4 regions of the Staphylococcus sp. FSL K6-0223 genome follow, and region 1 is predicted to be linked to each of the others. Evidence: riboswitches for the same ligand, from Rfam matches in the RefSeq annotation. Region 1 holds a riboswitch; each other region holds the start of a gene.
What was found. A riboswitch is a leader RNA that binds a small molecule or an ion and turns the genes downstream of it on or off. The one in region 1 is predicted to bind thiamine pyrophosphate.
Positions count from the first base shown of each region.

Region 1 (3,220 bases):
AAATATACAATAAATTAAATTATAAGCAGTTATGAACTTAATTAATGATTATTTTCTTTAAATATATCAAAAACATACTACAAATAGCTATCATTTTAAGGGTATTTGTAATTTTGACCAAATTATAACCCGTCAATTATTATGTATTACAAGAAGGAGGTGACACATGTTAAACAAAATAGTAATAGTAGGAAGGTTGACTAAAGATGCTCAAATTTATGAGAAGGAGGATAGTAAGGTCGCAACATTTTGTGTAGCAACTGAAAGAAATTACAAAGATGAAAATAATGAAATATCAAGTGATTATTTATTGTGTAAAGCTTTCGGCAAAACAGCAACCAATATCGAAAAATATACTTGTCAAGGTACATTAGTAGGTATAACAGGACAAATGCGTTCAAGAAAATATGAAAAAGAAGGACAAACGCATTTTGTAACCGAACTATATGTAGAAACAATTAAATTTATGTCTCCAAAAACTAAACATAATGAAATCCTCTCTCAAAATCAATACGATGAAGACACTTATCATTCAGACGACATTGAAATTATTAATATCTAAAAATTAATTCTCTCCCTAAACTCCATCCTATTTTTAATAAAAATTAAATTATCCTTTTCTTTCAATTATACTCAAGCGACCTACTTTGATCGGCCAATATTAAAGTAAGGTCGCTTTTAATATTTAAGTCATCAATCATTCAATCAACTTATAATTATCTGACAGATTTCAATTATATTACAAACTTGTTTAAGAATCGATACAATCTCAAAACTGTCATGACAGTTTTGAGTAGAAATTTAATTCCAATTATAATTAATATTCATTGTAATTCGAGTGTAAAAAAGAGCTTGTTTTTTTTATTTCACTGTAACCTACACTGTTTATACAGATGTTAGAGTAGTACTTGTAAATTAGTTAAGAAAACAAATCACTTTTAGGAGGATTTTTAATAATGAAAAAGACAATTATTGCATCATCATTAGCAGTAGGATTAGGCGTTGTAGCAGGTAATGCTGGACACGACGCACACGCAAGTGAAGCAACAAACGTTGATAAAGCAGAATTAGCTCAAAAAGCTCAATCAAATGACCAATCATTAAACGAAAGCCCTATCCAAAAAGGTGCTTATAACGTAAACTTTGATTACAATGGTTTCAATTATCACTTTGAATCAAATGGTACTCACTGGAGCTGGAACTATGCACAAAATGGTCAAGCTACTCCACAACAAGATGTAAGCAACCAAACTTCAGCTGACCAAGTAAGTTCACAACAACAAACTAGCCAAGCTCAACAAGCTCAACCAGAACAAACTTCTGCTCCACAAACTGAGCAAACTCAACAACCACAAGCTAAAGCAACTACTTCTTACAGTGCACCAACTAACAACACTGCAAGTAGTCAAGCTTCATCAAACCAAGCTTCAAGTGGTTCATCAGTAAACGTAAATTCACACTTAAAACAAATTGCTCAACGTGAATCAGGTGGCGACATCCACGCTATCAACCCATCAACTGGCGCAGCTGGTAAATATCAATTCTTACAATCAACTTGGGATTCAGTAGCTCCAAGTCAATATCAAGGTCAATCTCCAGCTAACGCTCCAGAAAGCGTACAAGACGCTGCAGCAGTTAAATTATACAACACTGCAGGCGCTAGCCAATGGGTAACTGCATAATTTAAATATATGATTATTAACCATCTTCTCAGTATGAGAAGATGGTTTTTTTATTTAGAAGCACATTTAATTGATTTAGTGAGAGTCGTTTGATAATGTAATTATTGAATTAAATAAATATTAACTACTAGGGGAGCCACAAGGCTGAGATGATATGATTCAGACCCTTATAACCTGATTTGGTTAGTACCAACGTAGGAAAGTAGTCTTTATCAAATAAGCATCGCTATGCCCAGATTTAGCTACTTTTCATTGTTGGAAAGTAGTTTTTTTATTATCCAAGGAGGCTTATTTAATGAAATTTTCACAAGAATTAAGGGAAGAAGCTCAACCAATTATTGAAAGAATTTACAATGATAACTTTATTCAAGAATTATTAGCTGGGACTTTACCTAAACAAGCAGTACGTCAATATTTAAGAGCGGATGCATCATATTTAAAAGAATTTACAAACTTATATGCCTTACTTATTCCAAAGGTTCACACTATGCAAGATGTAAAATTCTTAGTCGAACAGATTGAATTCATGTTAGATGGTGAAGTAGAGGCACATGAAGTACTGGCTGATTATATCAATGAATCTTATGAAGAAATTGTTAAAGAAAAAGTTTGGCCACCAAGTGGAGATCACTATATTAAGCATATGTATTATAATGCTTATGCTCATGAAAATGCAGCATACACTATAGCTGCAATGGCACCTTGTCCTTACGTCTATGCAGTTATAGCTAAGCGTGCGATTAAAGATCCTAAATTAAATAAAGATTCAATTACCGCAAAGTGGTTTGATTTTTATAGTACTGAAATGGATCCACTTGTTGATGTTTTCGATCAATTGATGGATCGTTTAACAGAAGAATGTACTGACAAAGAAAAGCATGAAATCAAAGAAAACTTCTTGCAAAGTACAGTACATGAGCGTCATTTCTTTAATATGGCTTATATCGATGAAAAATGGGATTTTGGAGGAGAAAACCATGAATAAACCTAAAATAGCATTAACGATAGCTGGAACAGATCCCACTGGTGGCGCAGGGGTAATGGCTGATTTAAAATCTTTCCATTCATGTGGCGTATACGGTATGGCAGCAATCACTAGCATTGTCGCTCAAAATACTCTAGGTGTTCAGAGCATTCATAATTTGGAAACAAGTTGGGTACAAGAGCAACTTGATAGTGTTTTTGATGATGAATTACCACATGCTATAAAAACAGGAATGATTGCGACTAAAGAAACAATGGAACTGATACAAAGTTATTTGAAAAAGTATTCAGATATTCCTTATGTTATTGATCCTGTTATGTTGGCGAAGAGTGGAGATTCACTCATGGACGATGATACTAAATCTCACTTACAAACTACCTTATTACCTTTAGCTGATGTTGTAACACCAAATATTCCTGAAGCAGAGGAAATTATTGGTTTGAAAATAGATAGTGAAGACAATATCCGCAAAGCAGGAGATATTTTTATCAATGAGATTGGTAGTAAAGGCGTTGTTATTAAAGGTGGTCATTCTGCTGATTTAAATAACGCT
Region 1 covers NZ_JBBOYX010000003.1:183,468-186,687, reverse strand. Annotated here, with positions in the region: gene MHI13_RS18115 (single-stranded DNA-binding protein) at 167-562, shown strand; gene MHI13_RS18110 (transglycosylase family protein) at 957-1,682, shown strand; TPP riboswitch at 1,802-1,900, shown strand; gene tenA (thiaminase II) at 1,978-2,667, shown strand; gene thiD (bifunctional hydroxymethylpyrimidine kinase/phosphomethylpyrimidine kinase) at 2,660-3,220, shown strand, end outside.

Region 2 (3,220 bases), on a different contig from region 1:
GTCATTTGCTGCTGCCCAACTCATTCCCATTGAAATACCCATACCACCTAAGCCAAGTGATAACCAAAAGATGGTCACATATAAGTTTTGTGTATGAACTGCAAAGAAGATGGAGATAGCAAATACGATAAAGCCAACAATTGCAATTAACCCTCTCGCTACAAAACGACTTTGACCGCTATGCAAAATTTTATCTGAAATCGCACCCGCAGATAAAATTAAAATAAACATAATAAACCATGGTAAAGCACTAATTGTCATATCTTTAAATTGTACATGATATTGCTCAGTTAAATAAGTAGGTAACCAAATTAAGAATAGAGCAATAACAAATTGAACTACGAAATATTGCCCTGCAATAGCATAGAAACTCATGCGTTTAAAAAATTGATTCCAAGGTGCTACGGATTTAGTTGTTTCTACTAAATCACGATGTTGCATGATATACTGTTTTTCTGCTTCATTGACCATGCGATGTTGCTCAGGTAAATCTTTAGCAATAATTGCCCAAAGTGCTGCAATCACAATACCAACCGCACCGAAAATATAGAATACAGCTTGCCAGTTAAATGCATTAACAATTGCGATGGTAACTACTGGTGCTAATACTGGACCGAAATATGATCCTGCTAACAACGCACTCGATGCTCTCCCTTTTTCATCTTTAGCAAACCAAGTTGAATTGAATACTGCATTAGATGGATACATTGGCGCTTCTCCGATACCAAATAAGAAACGTACTAAATATAATAGACCATGATGTTTAATCATTCCCGTTAAAATTGTAAATGCACTCCACCATAATAATGCGATTGAAATCATCTTACGCGGACCAAACTTCTCTGCTAACATACCTGAAGGGACTTGCATCAATGCATAACCCAGTGAGAAGAATGAAGCTAATAAACCAAATTGTTGCTTTGTCATGTGAAGATCTTCCATCATTTGAGGTGCAATAAATGAGATATTAGATCTATCCATATATGCAATAACCCCAATAATAAAGAATGCGATAGCGAAATACCAACGAACCTTACTTTTCTTTTGTCTTTGTACCATAATTATTTTTCCTGCTTCCCTTTAAAATTGTGTTGATTCTACTTATACGTTGACAATGAAAACTCCCAATCACGTCTTTCCCTGTTGTTTCCAACCGCCTTTCGAGCCTCATCTCATAGGCTTTCTGATATATTTTTTATAATATTAACAGTTTTTGTAAACGTTTACAATTACTTTTTGAATATTTTTTATTTAATTTATACATGGCTATATAAAACGTGGTTTCTTGATTAAAAAATATATTACTATAAATCTAATTTATTTTTGTATTTGAACTCTATTAAAAAAGGTTGTAGAATAAAAATGAAGCAAAAATGCTGATGTTTATTTTAAACACAACTGAATAAACGATCCACTGGAAGTGCCTTTGTTTAAGGCTGAGAGTAAAGAACGAACTTTATAATTCCTGGAACCTGATCCAGTTTGTACTGGCGTAGGAAAGTGGCGACTAGGATATCGTAAAGTTAAACAAAACGCTATTTCCCTACTGCAGGGAAATAGCGTTTTTTGTTTAATAAGGAGTGATGTTCATTTTTATAGCGATAACGAAATATAAAGATTTAACCAATGATGATGTACAACATTTTCTTGATATCTCGGATGGAATAGATGGTTTATTGTTTCGTACTCCCATGTCATCAAGTGATTTGTCTTCATTTTTAACATCACTTATAGAAAAAGGATTCCCTAAATCAAAAATCATTATTCATAGTGATGTACATTTACTTGAACAACTTCACCTCTCTCATATTCATTTTCGAGAAATGGATGAAGATGCATTTAGCTATAAATCAACGCATCCAGAGATTGAAGTAAGTATGTCTACACATTCAATTGAATCTGTTAAAGCAGCTTATGAACACGATCTTGATTATGTCTTTTTTGGTCACATTTTTAAGACACCTTCAAAACCTAATCAATTGCCTCGATCAAAAGCAGAGATTCAACGTGTGTTAGAGATTCCTATTCCCATTTATGCCATTGGAGGTATCACTGAAAAAACGATTCCTCAATTACCTCATGGTTTTAAAGGAATTTGTGCGATTTCTTTTTTTATGAACGCATCTTTACAACAAATTGAACTGTTGCGAAAGGAGTGGTTGAAAGATGCATGATGTTTTAATCATAGGTTCGGGCGTGATTGGCATGTCTATTGCGCGACAATTAAGCCAATCTCACCTTGACATTGCACTTATCGATCGTGACGTGCCAGGTAAACACGCATCATATAAAGCAGGTGGTATGTTAGGTGCTCAAAATGAATTTACTGAAGATACTGATTTATTTAGACTTGCTCTTGAATCACGAAGTCTCTTTCCACAATTATGTCAAGATTTAGAAGATGAGACAGGTATTGATATTCAGTTTCAAAATTCAGGATTAATTAAAGTGGCTAATCGTCCTGAAGATGTTGAAAGTTTAGAAAAGCAGTATCAATTTTTAAGCGGTTTAGATTCTAGCGTCATTGTTCTTTCAGATGAGGAACTTACTCATTTAACGAATGGTACAGTAACATCAAGTGAAATGGCTATTTACATTCCACAAGATGGACAAATTAATGCCAATCACTACACTAAAGCTTTATTTACATCTTTAAAGCAACGTCAAATTAAGCGATATTTTAATACAGAGGTACAATCTGTTCATCGCCAAAATGGGTACTACGATGTTGAAACGTCACAAGGCACATTACAAGCTAAGAAAGTCATTGTGGCAGCGGGCGCATGGACATCTAAATTATTAACTCAATACTCATTACCTAGAGATGTAGTCGGTGTAAAAGGTGAAGTCTTACTGATTGAAAATGATCATTTGGATTTAAAAGAAACCGTATTTATGACCAATGGCTGTTACATCGTACCAAAATATCCAAATCGTTTCTTAATTGGTGCCACAAGCGAGTTTGATAACTATTCAGTTGGTAATACAGACGATGGTATCTCTTGGTTACACCACTTTGCAAATGAACGTATACCAGAACTCGCACACGGCAAAGTCATTAAACAATGGTCTGGTGTCCGTCCATATACTGAAGGAGAAATACCGATAATGGACCGTATTGATGAAGATTTATATGTGATTTCTGGTCATTATCGTAACGGTATTTTACTTTCGCCTATTATTGGTCGTGATATCGCCAATTGGATACTCACCGGTGTTA
Region 2 covers NZ_JBBOYX010000001.1:432,346-435,565, reverse strand. Annotated here, with positions in the region: gene MHI13_RS02040 (MFS transporter) at 1-1,059, opposite strand, end outside; TPP riboswitch at 1,407-1,516, shown strand; gene MHI13_RS02035 (thiamine phosphate synthase) at 1,584-2,174, shown strand; gene thiO (glycine oxidase ThiO) at 2,167-3,220, shown strand, end outside.
Region 2: another riboswitch for thiamine pyrophosphate. It lies ahead of MHI13_RS02035 (thiamine phosphate synthase); the one in region 1 lies ahead of tenA (thiaminase II).

Region 3 (3,220 bases), on a different contig from region 1:
GCTTTTGAACTTAAAGCAGTTGCTACGCTTAATCGGCGTTTCTGACCTGTAGATATTTCAAAAGGATGATGATGTTTAACTTTTTCTAAATGTAAAAGTTTCAAAAGATGTTCAGTTTCTTCTTTCGATTTTGCTTTATCAAGATGATTATAATGAATATTAATTTCGTCATAAACTGAATTAGTAATAAACTGAAGTTCAGGATTTTGGTATACAAGATACATATTTTGAGCAGCATCTTTAATTTTCTTCAGTAATCGGTTCTCATAAAACATTGTACCGTTGTATTTCACTAATTGCATCATAGATTCAAGTAAAGTAGTTTTGCCAGCTCCATTTTTTCCAGTAATTGTAATCCATTCTCCAGGATGAATATTTAGTTCTGAAACTTCAAATAGTGTATTTTTACTGCGAATTATTTGTCCGTTTTGAAATTTAAAAAGTGTTTTAGAAGTCTGTGGTGTTAAATCTGTTCGTATAGGCGCATAATCCCATGCATGAGGGTGCCATACGCCAAATTCAGTAAGTAACGATTCACAATGTTTGAGTATGTATTCAGGTGTATTATCAGCTATAATTTCTCCATCATAGTTCATTAATATGACTCGATCTACATGATGCCAAATATGTTCCACTTTATGTTCTACAATTAATACCGTTTGATCAGTCCATAATTGAATGAGTCGTTGCCATAAGTCAGCAGTTGCTTGTACATCTAACATAGCTGTAGGTTCATCTAAAAAGAGTGTATCAGCTTTCTGTAAAATCGTTTCAACGATAGCAAGCTTTTGTTTCATACCACCACTTAAATTATTTACGAAAGTTGAATTATCCACATCTAAATCTACAGACGCAAGTGCTTTTTTAATTTGTTCATCCATGTCTTCTCTTGGCACTTTTTGATTTTCTAAGACGAAAGCTAATTCTTCGTAAACTTTTGGCATACAAAATTGTGTATCTGGGTCTTGAAAAATAACCCCCGAATTAGGATCAATGTCTAGTTCATCATATTTCATCGGTAATTCTATAAGATTAGGAACAATGCCACTAAGGACATTAAGCAATGTGCTTTTACCAGATCCTGAAGGACCTAGTAAAAGCACTTTTTCTTTATCTTTAATTTCTATATTTAGATTATCGAAAATTTTTCGATCACCATTTGGATATTTTAGACGTAAATTTTTGACTTTTAACACAATCATTTCCCCTTATAAGTTGTCGTAATCTTTTTGAGAGGCAGGACGGAATAATTTAGTTACTCCAGTTTGATCTAAGGCTTTTACAATTAAATAAGAGAGTATACCAGACAGTACAATACCACTAATAGCACGGAAAATGATGAAAAGTAGTAAGTTCCAACCCGCAACTTCGTTTAGATAGCCATAAAAATAATCTACAGGGAAAGATACTAATGCTGTTACTAAACCAGCTAACATTGCTACCATTAAAGAACGTGATTTGTATTTAAAGATAGCAAACACAACTTCACATGCTAGACCTTGTAAAATTGCATATACTATAGTAGGAATATCAAATTTCCCCATAACAATAGTTTCACCTGCACCAGCAGCAAATTCAGCAATTAATGCAATACCTGGTTTAGGAATAATTAAGTAAGCTACAATAGCAGCCATAAACCAAATACCGTATGTAAGTTGTTCTAGATGTATACCAGCTACTTGAGCTAAATTATATGGCAACCACCATAAGTTATAAATGATTGCAAAAATAACAGCAATCAGCACAGTAACTAGAATTTCTGAAAGCTTTAAACCTTTAGACATAAAATAGTTCCTCCTAAAAAAACGCACAACCCTTCGTAGAAAAGTTGTGCGTAAATTTAAATAAAAATGCTATTGATTATTAAAAACATGATTTATTTAAGTTAACACTTTCCTACGCTAGTTTTTAACTAGATCAGGTTCAAAGGGTTTGAGGTTAAGCCTCATCTCAGTGCTATACACCCCTAGTGCATTTATATTTTATTTATTTTAAATGTATGACTTTTAATAGTAGATGTCAAGATGCTTTTAATCTATATTTAATTAAAAATAAATTATAATTAAACAGTTTACATATTTAACAATTAAAATGTAATTAGTTCTAAAAATAATGAAAGAAAGTAGGATAGATTTATTTCCAACTCAGCCATCGATAGCCAATATATTAAAAATACCTGAGACAGCTTGTATGTCTCAGGCTTATTCATTAAATATTCTTAATGATGACATAAATAAGAAAATTAGTCTAATGTATTTTGAACATCTTGTTTAGTTTGTTCAATATCATCAGTTTTTTCTTCTTTTTGTTCTTTTAATTTTTCTTCATATTCTTTTGCTTTTTTTGCATCTTCATGTGTCATAGGACAACTCTCCTTTTTCATAGATTACTTTACAAAATTAATATACCCAATTAATAAAAGAATAAACTTCATCTCAGTCTAGAGAAGTATTTTATTTTTTATTAAAGACAAGAATAGAAAGTTCATATATAATTAATTTTGAGGTGAACTGTATGTCTTTTCTTAAGAAACACGCCGAGATTATCTATAGTTACTTGATCGGTATCGTTTCACTCTTCACAGGTCTCATTATCTTAATCAATTTGCCTTTAATCCATAAACTAAAAGATAAAGATAAAATTGATTTAAAAATACATAATATATGGGACTTTCTTAATGCATTTTTTAGTGAAATAATTAGAGTGATGAGTAGATTCATAGGCAACTTTCCAGTTGTAAGTGCAGTCATAATTATTCTATTTGGTATTCTAGTCATATTGATTGGATATACGTTATTTAGAACAACCAAATACGATTACGACATCTCAATTTTCTTTTTAGTTATTGGTATTTTATACTTCCTCATTACAATTACATTGATGACTCAAGTATATGGTTTTTGGGCAATTATATTCATTATTCCATTTGTGATTCATACAGGATATATTGTTTATAAAGATGAATTGTATCAAGAAAATAGAAAAGTTCATTATTTATGGATTATTATTTCATATGGAATAAGTTACTTGATTACTCAACTGTCATTGTATGGCAAAATCGATGCAAATGAGATTGAGCCTATTGATATTTTAAGTGTAAATACATTCTTCATCATTATGTGGTTATTAGCTCAAGCGGCAATTTGGAATTTCTTATTCTTACGCCGTGCGTTACCTTTAACAAAAGAAGAATTAGGGGAAGAAGAGCCTGAATTATCAA
Region 3 covers NZ_JBBOYX010000001.1:1,644,104-1,647,323, reverse strand. Annotated here, with positions in the region: gene MHI13_RS08080 (ABC transporter ATP-binding protein) at 1-1,196, opposite strand, end outside; gene MHI13_RS08075 (ECF transporter S component) at 1,209-1,784, opposite strand; TPP riboswitch at 1,877-1,978, opposite strand; gene graF (glycopeptide resistance-associated protein GraF) at 2,243-2,362, opposite strand; gene auxA (lipoteichoic acid stability factor AuxA) at 2,515-3,220, shown strand, end outside.
Region 3: another riboswitch for thiamine pyrophosphate. It lies ahead of MHI13_RS08075 (ECF transporter S component); the one in region 1 lies ahead of tenA (thiaminase II).

Region 4 (3,220 bases), on a different contig from region 1:
GTACCGGCATACTATATACACCATTGAACTGTTGCACAATCGCATATAATCCACTTGGGAAAAGTGCAATAAGTGGAGATATACCTACTACAATAACACCAATCACAACTGTCGCGATATGCCCGACACGTGCAATATGTTGATCCGAAGCACGCTTACCAAAAATAGGTTTATAAAAGTCTAAAGTAAAGAGTGTTGTTGTACTGTTTAATGATCCAACAAATGAACTTAATATAGCTCCAAAAATAACTGCCCCGAATAGACCATAACCCCAATCAGGTAAAATCGCCTGAATCAATGCAGGATATGCATTATCATTAGATGTTATACCTCCGTTGAAATAATTATATGCAATAACACCAGGAATCACCGTAAAAATAGGACCAAATACTTTAAATAAACTTAAATATATCGCACCTTTTTGTGATTCTTTTAAATTCTTACCAGCTAAGGCTTTTTGTACAATCATTTGGTTCGCACACCAAAAGAATAAATTATTAAAGAACATACCAAAGAATAATGTTGGCCATGGAACAACATCTGAATCAATGGCCCCAAAAGCGTTTAGTTTTTCAGGCGTACGTTGGACCATGTGGTCGAATCCTTTTACAAAATTCCCATCACCTAAATGATGTAAACCTAAAATTGTAATAATCAAACCACCTATAATTAATCCGACACCATAGATTGAATCACTAAATGCGCTCAGTGACAAACCACCGATAAATAAATAGATAACACCTACTGCACCAATGACAAATGCAATAATAATCGTTGCTGTGGCATCACTTACTCCTAAGTATTCCCCAATACTAAACATTTTATTAAATACTAATGAACCAGAATATAAGACAACTGGTAAAAATGATACAACATAAGTGAAAATAAACAATATAGAAACGAAGCGTTTAGTAAAGGTACCATAACGCATTTCAAGTAATTCAGAAATGGTATCCACACCGTACCTTAAATATTTGGGTAAGAATATCCATGCAAGTAAGACAACGGCTACAGCAGCTGTGACTTCCCAAGCCATAACTTCCATACCCTTGCCATAACTTTGACCATTCTGTCCTACAATTTGTTCTGTAGATAGGTTGGTCATAATAATTGTTGAGGCAATCGTAAATCCTGTTAAACTATTGCCTCCCATAAAATAGCCACCTGCACTATCAGTCTTTATTTTCCTTGAACGCCAAAATGCATAAAGGCTGACTCCAATAACAACGGCTAAAAATAAAATAATTGCTAACCAATTCATAATAAATGTCGATCTCCTTATTTTTTAAAATAAAAAAACGTTAAACTTTCATTTAACGTTGGATAACTAATCTATTCTATGATGTACATGTCTTGTGCCTTATTTATTTTAAACACAGAATATCTAATTTTCAATTATCATATTTAAATTTATTATATAAATAAATTATATAAAATATTATCTTTAAATTTGATGATATTTTTTATGTTGTTGAATATTATATGGAAGCGCTTGACTTCTCATAATAGAAGTCATAAAGTGAAACTATAGTTAAATCATATGCACTAGGGGTGTTTTAAAACTGAGATGAGGTGTAACCTCAAACCCTTTGAACCTGAACTAGCTTATACTAGCGTAGGAAAGTGTCGTATAAAATAAGATGACCTGTTGAGATGTGTCAAACTGTTCTCAATAATGATATATCTATTTTAATGCAACTTTCCTAATGTGAAGGTTGCATATTTTTTTGCTGTAAATGAAGTAAATGGAGGCACGATATTTATGACGAGAACAGTATTAGTAACTGGAAGTAGCCGTGGTTTAGGAGCGGTCATTGCAAAAACATTAGCTAAACAAGGATTTGAAGTTATCATTAATTACAATCAAAGTCGTGAAGCAGCTGAACAATTAGCACATGAGATTGGTGAAAACGCCATTGCTTTACAAGCAGATGTCACACAACGTGACGAAGTCGATCGTTTAGTTAATGAGGCAACACATCATTTTGGAAAAATTGACGTTGTTGTCAATAATGCATTAGTTAATTTTAAATTTGATCCAAATGCGCAAAAGGCATTTAAAGACTTATCATGGGAAGACTACCAACAACAAATTGATGGTACACTAAAAGGCGCTTTTAATGTTACTCAAAGTGTCATTCCACAATTTATAGAGCGTGGTTCTGGCACCATTGTAAGTATTGGCACAAACTTATATCAACATCCTGTTGTACCATATCATGAATACACAACAGCTAAAGCTGGGTTGATTGGGTTCACACGTAATATTGCAGCCGAATTAGGGCAATATGGTATTACTGCTAATGTAGTGTCAGGCGGATTGCTTAAAACAACTGATGCTAGTGCTGTCACTACACCAGACGTTTTTGATTTAATTGCACAGACGACTCCATTACGTAAAGTGACTACCCCACAAGATGTTGCTAATATGGTCGCTTATTTAAGTAGCGAAGCAGCAGATGGTATGACTGGTCAAAATATTACTGTCGATGGTGGTTTAACCATGAATTAATATATAACTGGTCTTCCTTATCTTAGAATAGAAATAAAATAAACATTGGAGTGAGAAATTAAATTGACTCATCAACATCAACTTCATCTCGGCGTATTAATCTATGGATGTGGTCATCATCAAGCTGCTTGGCAACTTCCCAATTCAAGTATTGAACGTATCGGTGATATTCAATACTATCAAGAATTAGCTCAGTTATCTGAAAAAGGGTTGTTAGATGTAGTCTTTTTCGCAGATAATCAGTCTTTTATTCCTAGCTATACTTCTATGCCAAGTTTTTGGTTTGATCCACTGATTAACTTAACTGCTATATCTCAAGTCACACAACATGTTGGATTAGTTCCTACCATTTCAAGTACATTTTCTAATCCATTCACTGCAGCACGTCAGTTACTTAGTTTAGAACATATTAGTGGTGGACGAGTGGGATGGAATTTAGTCACTTCCATGACAGATGCCGAAGCTCAAAATCACAGCATGGAACATCTACCCAATCATGATGAACGCTATAAAAAAGCTGAAGAGTTTGCTCAAGTCATGAATGGATTGTTTGATTCTTGGCATACTGAAGATTTCAAACCCAATCGGCATCATCATACAATGATAAATCGCAATATCAAACCGCTTCACCACAATGGCAAATATTTTCAAGTTGATGGACCATTAACAACACCAAGTAGCATTCAGGGAAAACCTGTGGCCATGCAA
Region 4 covers NZ_JBBOYX010000001.1:308,071-311,290, reverse strand. Annotated here, with positions in the region: gene MHI13_RS01465 (solute:sodium symporter family transporter) at 1-1,261, opposite strand, end outside; TPP riboswitch at 1,538-1,639, shown strand; gene MHI13_RS01460 (3-oxoacyl-ACP reductase) at 1,763-2,512, shown strand; gene MHI13_RS01455 (LLM class flavin-dependent oxidoreductase) at 2,576-3,220, shown strand, end outside.
Region 4: another riboswitch for thiamine pyrophosphate. It lies ahead of MHI13_RS01460 (3-oxoacyl-ACP reductase); the one in region 1 lies ahead of tenA (thiaminase II).